2 regions of the Streptomyces sp. R-74717 genome follow, and region 1 is predicted to be linked to the other one. Evidence: riboswitches for the same ligand, from Rfam matches in the RefSeq annotation. Region 1 holds a riboswitch; the other holds the start of a gene.
What was found. Region 1 has a riboswitch for S-adenosylmethionine ahead of thrC (threonine synthase). Riboswitches for the same ligand answer to the same signal wherever they lie in the genome.

Region 1 (3,679 bases):
TGCCGCCCAGGATCTCCGTACAGCAGCCGATGAACGCGTCCGCCCAGCGCCGGGTCAGGAAGGCCGCCCGGTCCGCGCCCAGCATGCCGTGCAGCAGCTGCTCGGCGATGTCGTCGGGGAGCAGACGGAAGTAGTCGACGGGGGCCCACGGGGTGTGCGAGAAGTGGCCGATCCGCAGGTCGGGGCGGAGCTCGTGGAGCATGCCGGGCACCAGTGCCAGGTGGTAGTCCTGCACCAGCACCGCCGCACCCGGGCCCGCCTCCTCGGCGAGCGCCTCGGCGAAGGCCCGGTTGTACGTCTCGAACGACGCCCACTGCCGCCGGAACTCCGCGTCGAAGACAGGCTCCAGCGGCGTCTGGTACAGCATGTGGTGGACGAACCAGAGCACCGAGTTCGCGATGCCGTTGTACGCGTCCGCGTGGACGGCCGCGTCGATGTCGAGCATCCGTACGCCCTGCTCACCGACCCCGCGCCGGACCGCCTCCCGGTCCCCGTCACCGAGCGCGGCGCACACCCACAGCTTGTCCTTGACGGCGCTCAGCCCGGAGACGAGCCCGCCGCCGCCGCGCTTCGCGTCGAGCGATCCGTCCGTGGCGAGGGTGTACGACACCGGGCCGCGGTTGGACGCAACGAGGACCTGGGCAGCGGACTGGGCTTCGTGCTCGGAGACCATGTTGCGGAATCTAGCCCGATCACGAACCGCCCAAACGTGCGAAGTCAGGCCGCGCGGCGCGAAACGTACTCCTCGATCTCGCGCATCGGGGGCCGCTCCTCGGTGTCCACCGCATGGGTGCGCGGTACGAAGCCGTCCTCGCCGCGCTCGAACTGGGTGAGCGAAGGCCGCACCAAGTGCCCCCGGGACAGCCGGAGCTGAGCGGTCCGGTAGATCGTCGCCGCCATCCGGCCGAGCGCCTGCCCGTCCTGGTGGCGGTGTTTGCGCACCCCTACGTCGACCTGGGCCAGCGCGTCCAGACCCACCGTGTGCAGCGCATCGACCAGGAGGCCCAGTTCCACTCCGTAGCCGACGGGGAAGGGCAGCCGTTCGAGGAGGGAGCGGCGTACGGCGTACTCCCCGCCCAGCGGCTGGACGAAACCGGCCAGCTGCGGCCAGTGCAGATTGAGCAGCGGACGGGCCACCAGTTCGGTGACGCGACCCCCCTGACCTGTGGTGTCACCGAAGGGTCGGTCGTACATCGCCTTCACGAACTGCACGTTCGGTTCGGTCAGCAGTGGGCCGACGACGCCGGAGACGAAGTCCGCCGAGAAGTCCTTCAGATCGGCGTCGATGAAGCAGACGATGTCACCGCCGGTCACCAGGAGCGATCGCCACAGCACCTCGCCCTTGCCGGGCACGGCGGGTATCCGGGGGAGTATCTCGTCCCGGTGCACCACCCGGGCGCCGGCCTCCCGGGCCACCTTCGCGGTGGCGTCCGTGGAACCGGAATCGATCACCACGAGTTCGTCGACCAGCTGGACCTTCTCCATCAGCTCGAGCCGGATCGTCGCGACGATCCGGCCGACCGTCGCCTCCTCGTTCAGCGCGGGCAGTACGACGCTCACGCTCCCGCGGCGCGGGTCCCTGGCCTTGGCGGCCAGGATGCGGTCCAGCGGGCGGTCGGCGGCCGACCAGGAACGCCTGGCCAGCCAGCGTTCGACCTCTTCCAGCACGGTCGATACTCCCTGTATGTGATCCATCTCGCGGTTCGGACGACTATCTCAACTCTCCGGTGCTTCGGTTACAGTCTTGAACAACGCGGATGGCCGTCGCATGTCGGGGTCAGTCCGCCAATAAATGCCTGGATCGGTGATCCAGTGCCACAGCGCTCATCCAGAGGGACTGAGGGAACGGCCCGTTGAAGTCCCGGCAACCCTCCTGCCGACCGCGAGGTCACGGTGGGGAAGGTGCCAATTCCGTCTCGTGGCGAAATGCGTCGCGAGGAAGATGAGGAGAAAGGGCCTCGCCATCATGGCTACGCAGACGGTTGCAGTAAGCACCGATTCTTCCGCCGAAGCTGTCGACCTCGGACCCGCCGCGGCGCTTTCCTGCCGCGAGTGCGGCGAGCGTTTCGAGCTCGGCCCCATTTTCGCCTGCGCGTCCTGTTTCGGGCCGCTCGAAGTGGCGTACGACCTGCCGAGCGGCTCCCCCGACGAGCTGAAGAAGCGCATCGAGGCCGGACCCAACAACATCTGGCGTTACGCGCCGCTGCTGCCGGTCCCCGCCGATGTCGCCGACAAGCCCAACATCAACCCCGGTTTCACCAAGCTGGTCAAGGCCGACAACCTCGCCCGCGAGCTGGGCGTCACCGGCGGCCTGTACGTCAAGGACGACTCCGGCAACCCGACGCACTCCTTCAAGGACCGCGTCGTCGCCATCGCCGTCGAGGCCGCCCGCGCCTTCGGTTTCACCACCCTCTCCTGCTCCTCCACCGGCAACCTCGCCGGTGCGGTGGGCGCCGCCGCCGCCCGCGCCGGCTTCCGCTCCTGCGTGTTCATCCCGCACGACCTGGAGCAGGGCAAGGTCGTCATGGCCGCGGTGTACGGCGGTGAGCTGGTCGGCATCGAGGGCAACTACGACGACGTCAACCGCTTCTGCTCGGAACTCATCGGCGACCCGCTCGGCGAGGGCTGGGGCTTCGTCAACGTCAATCTGCGCCCGTACTACGGCGAGGGCTCCAAAACCCTGGCGTACGAGATCTGCGAGCAGCTCGGCTGGCAGCTGCCCGACCAGATCGTCATCCCGATCGCATCCGGATCGCAGCTCACGAAGATCGACAAGGGTCTGCAGGAGCTGATCAAGCTCGGTCTCGTCGAGGACAGGCCGTACAAGATCTTCGGTGCCCAGGCCGAGGGCTGCTCCCCGGTCTCCACCGCCTTCAAGGCCGGTCACGACGTCGTGCGGCCCCAGAAGCCGAACACCATCGCCAAGTCCCTGGCGATCGGCAACCCGGCCGACGGCCCGTACGTCCTGGACATCGCCCGCCGCACCGGCGGTGCGGTCGAGGACGTCAACGACGAGCAGGTCGTCGACGCGATCAAGCTGCTGGCGCGCACCGAGGGCATCTTCGCGGAGACGGCGGGCGGGGTGACGGTCGGCGTGACGAAGAAGCTCATCGAGGCCGGTCTGCTCGACCCGACGCTGACCACCGTCGTCCTCAACACCGGTGACGGCCTCAAGACCCTCGACGCGGTGGCCGCCACCTCGCAGGCGACCGCGACGATCCGCCCGAGCCTGGACGCGTTCCGCGCTGCCGGCCTCGCCGCCGGCTGACCACCCGAGACCGAAGAAAGGCACCCCTCATGAGCGTCAAGGTCCGCATCCCCACCATCCTCCGCACCTACACGGGCGGCCAGGCCGAGGTCCCGGCCGAGGGCTCGACCCTCTCCCAGGTCATCGAGTCCCTGGAGCAGAACCACCCGGGCATCGCCGCCCGCGTCCTGGACGACCAGGGCAAGCTGCGCCGCTTCGTGAACGTGTACGTCAACGACGACGACGTGCGCTTCGAGGGTGGCCTGGAGGCGGCGACGCCGGACGGTGCGGGCATCTCGATCATCCCGGCAGTCGCAGGCGGCTGCTGACCGTCCGTCCGACTTCACGGCGTTATCGGAATTGCCCCCTCTGCGAGAGAAGCGGAGGGGGCAATTCTGTATGGTTGAGCGCGGTACAGTGTGGGAAGTCCCC
Region 2 (3,679 bases), 2.6 Mb from region 1:
CCCAGGGCCCGGGTCACCAGCCTGTTCCCGTTCCTCTTCTTCCTGCCGCTGCGCTTCCCCGCCTGGATCGTGCTGATCTTCTGGTTCGTTCTGCAGTGGCTGGCGGTCCAGGGCGCGGACAGCGGGGGCCCCGGCGTGGCCTATCTGGCCCATGTGGTCGGCTTCGCCCTCGGCTTCCTCTACGCCTGGGGGCGTTACCGGGGTACGGATAGAGTGAGGACTCCAGCCACGGCCACCGAGGGAGAAAGCCAGCCGTGATCACCGCGATCGTGCTCATCAAAACCAGCGTGGACCGGATTCCCGAGATCGCCGAGGCCATCGCAGCGCTGGACAGCGTCAGCGAGGTCTTCTCGGTCACCGGTACGTACGACCTGATCGCCATGGTCCGGGTGGCCAAGCACGACGATCTGGCGGACGTCATCCCCGGCCGGATCAGCAAGATCCCCGGCGTCGAGGCCACCGACACGCATGTGGCCTTCCGTACGTACTCGCAGCACGACCTTGAGGCCGCCTTCGCCATCGGCCTCGACGCGTAGGTACGCCCCCCTATTACGGCGTAGCACTGCGGCGGGGGACGGGCACAGCCGAGCCCGTCCCCCGCCGCAGTGCTGCGCGCCCGTCAGAGCTGCGCTGCGCCCCGGTCCGGGACGCAGCGGCCGTCCTCGGTGCGGTACTTCCACCGGGCGCCCTTGCTCACCAGTTCCTTGACCGCGCGCACGAATCGCTCGATGTGCTCGTCCGGCGTACCGGCGCCGAAACTCACCCGGATCGCGTTGAGCGAGCCCTCGCCCGGCTCGGCCTCGGGCGCGCCGCACTCGCCGACTTCCTGCGGGTCGCTGCCCAGCAGGGTACGGACCAGCGGGTGGGCGCAGAACAGTCCGTCGCGGACCCCGATGCCGTACTCGGCGGAGAGCGCGGCCGCGAAGTGCGAGCTGTTCCAGCCCTCCACCACGAAGGAGATGACGCCGACCCGCGGGGCGTCGTCGCCGAACAGCGAGAGCACCTTGACCTCGGGGACCCCGGCGAGTCCGGCCCGGACCGCGGTGACGAGCTGCTGCTCCCGGGCGACCAGGTTGTCGAAGCCCGCCTCGGTCAGCGCCCTGCAGGCGGAGGCGATGGAGTACACGCCGATGACGTTGGGGGAACCGGCCTCGTGGCGGGCGGCGGTGGAGTGCCACTCGACGTCCACACCGCCGTCCGTGCGGCGGGCGACCTTGCGCGAGGCTCCGCCGCCGGCCAGGTAAGGCTCGGCGCCCTGCAGCCAGTCGGCCCGGCCCGCGAGCACACCCGAGCCGAACGGCGCGTACAGCTTGTGTCCGGAGAAGGCGACCCAGTCGACGTCCAGCTCTGCGATGTCGATGGGGTGGTGCGGGGCGAGCTGCGCGGCGTCCAGCACGATCCGGGCACCGTGCGCGTGCGCGGCGGCCGCCAGTTCCTTGACCGGCCACAGTTCGCCGGTGACGTTGGAGGCGCCGGTGACGCAGACCAGCGCAGGGCCGTAGGGGTCACGGTCGGCGAGTGCCCGCTCCAGCGTCTCGACGGCCTGGGCCGGGGTGCGCGGGGCGTTGAGGTAGGTCACCCGGGCGTCGCGCCACGGCAGCAGCGAGGCGTGGTGCTCGGTCTCGTACACGAAGACCTGACAGTCGGCGGGGACGACGGCGGCCAGCAGGTTGAGGGAGTCGGTGGTCGAGCGGGTGAAGATCACCTGGTCGCCCTCCCGCCGCCCACCACCGCCCTTGCCCGACCGGGCTTCGTCCGGACCCCCTTCAAGGCGGCAGCCGAGGAACTCCGCGACGGTCGCGCGGCTGTTCTCGAAGAGGTCCGTGGAGAGCTGCGAGAGGTACCCGGCGCCGCGGTGGACGCTGCCGTAGTACGGGGCGTACGCGGCGACGTCGTCCCAGACGCGCTGCAGGGCCGGGGCGCTGGCGGCGTAGTCGAGAGCGGCGTACGTGACTTCACCACCCGTGACCAACGGAACCGTTACATCCTTACCCAGAACCGGCAGAGGGGCACAAAGCGACTGATCGACGGCAGCGGTGAAGACAGACATGGCGAACTCCCTTAACAGGCAGGCGAATTGCATGCGCCGGCGGATACGCGGCAGCGCAGCAGGAAGTGAAAATGGGGGTGCGGAGGAGGGCCGGTAAGCCCTATCGCATTCGCTTGCTCACAAGAGACTCCCTAGGGACCAGGACCCCGGGGGCTGGCATTCACAGATGCCGAGGGGCCCGCGCTTGCCGCAGACCTCGCTGCCTACGGCCTGGTCTTCACCCGGGGCACCCCGCCACGGACGGAGGGTTGCCGGACAGCGGGCCGGGGCCGTAGTCGCTGTCACTCATGACCTGCCCAGCATCTTGCCATACGGGCGTCAACGCGCAAGGCGCAGTCCAAGATCTGGACCGCGCCCCGCGTCACATTCCGTCGGGTCAGGCGTTGCTGACCGCCACCCAGCGTTCCAGCGCCTGCCGGGCCGCCCCCGAGTCGATGGACTCGGCGGCCTTCGCGATCCCTGCGGCGAGCTGCTCGTTCAGCATGCCGTCCGTCGGGTCCAACGCGACCAGTGCCGCTGCCGAGTTGAGCAGCACGGCCTCCCGTACGGGGCCTTGCTCGCCGGCCAGCACCCGGCGGGCCACATCCGCGTTGTACGAGGCGTCGGCGCCGCGCAGCGCCTGTGCCGGCACCAGCTCCAGACCGACGTCGCGCGGGTCGAACGCCTCCTCGCGCACCGATCCGTCCCGGACCACCCAGACGCGCGAGGTCGCGGTGGTCGCCAGCTCGTCCAGGCCGTCGTCGCCGCGGAAGACCAGCGCCGAATTTCCGCGTTCGGCAAGGACACCGGCGACGATGGGCGCCATCCGCAGGTCGGCGACGCCGATGGCCTGGGAGCGGACGTTGGCCGGGTTGGTGAGCGGCCCGAGGATGTTGAACGTCGTCGGGGTGCCGAGCTCCTTGCGGGCCCTGGCGGCATAGCGCAGGGCAGGGTGGAACTTCACCGCGAAGCAGAAGGTGATGCCCGCCTCCTCGGCGACCTCGACGACCCGCTGCGCGCTGAGCTCCAGATTGACGCCGAGCTTCTCCAGCACATCGGAGGAACCGCTCGCCGACGAGGAGGCGCGGTTGCCGTGCTTGACGACCTTGGCGCCGGTACCCGCGATGACGATCGCCGACATCGTGGAAATGTTGACCGTCTTGGCGAGGTCGCCGCCGGTGCCGACGATGTCGACCGTGCGACCGGGTACGTGGATCGTGTTTGCGTGCTTGTACATCGCGCTCACCAGGCCGGACACCTCGTCGACCGTCTCGCCCTTGGCGCGCAGGGCCACCGCGAAACCGGCGATCTGCACATCGGTCGCCTCACCGCTCATGATGCGGTCCATCGCCCATGCGGTGTCGTCCGCGGTCAGGTTCTCGCCGCGCAGCAGCGGGTTCAGCACGCCGGGCCAGGAACGGTCCGCCACGCTGTCGCCGCCGACCGGGGTCACAACGTTCATGGTCCGCTCCTGGGGGTCCATAGCCGATAAAAGGGGTCGCCCCCCACCCTATCGAGCGCCAGGGACAGCGAAGAGCCCCGTCCATCGGATGGACGGGGCTCCTGCTGTGGCGATCAGTTCAGGCGATCAGTGGTGACCGTGGCCGCTGGTGATCTCCTTGTACTCCTCGACAGTGGGCTTGGCGATCT

Region 2: another riboswitch for S-adenosylmethionine. It lies ahead of NRF20_RS32430 (aminotransferase class V-fold PLP-dependent enzyme); the one in region 1 lies ahead of thrC (threonine synthase).

The regions. Positions count from the first base shown of each region.
Region 1 is NZ_CP102361.1:4,525,895-4,529,573, reverse strand. It holds gene NRF20_RS20545 (trehalose-6-phosphate synthase) at 1-673, opposite strand, end outside; gene NRF20_RS20540 (glucosyl-3-phosphoglycerate synthase) at 718-1,668, opposite strand; SAM riboswitch class I at 1,822-1,949, shown strand; gene thrC (threonine synthase) at 1,967-3,268, shown strand; gene NRF20_RS20530 (MoaD/ThiS family protein) at 3,298-3,576, shown strand.
Region 2 is NZ_CP102361.1:7,077,521-7,081,199, reverse strand. It holds gene NRF20_RS32440 (rhomboid family intramembrane serine protease) at 1-258, shown strand, start outside; gene NRF20_RS32435 (Lrp/AsnC family transcriptional regulator) at 255-536, shown strand; gene NRF20_RS32430 (aminotransferase class V-fold PLP-dependent enzyme) at 620-2,050, opposite strand; SAM riboswitch class IV at 2,226-2,343, opposite strand; gene trpD (anthranilate phosphoribosyltransferase) at 2,427-3,491, opposite strand; gene NRF20_RS32420 (cytochrome bc complex cytochrome b subunit) at 3,618-3,679, opposite strand, start outside.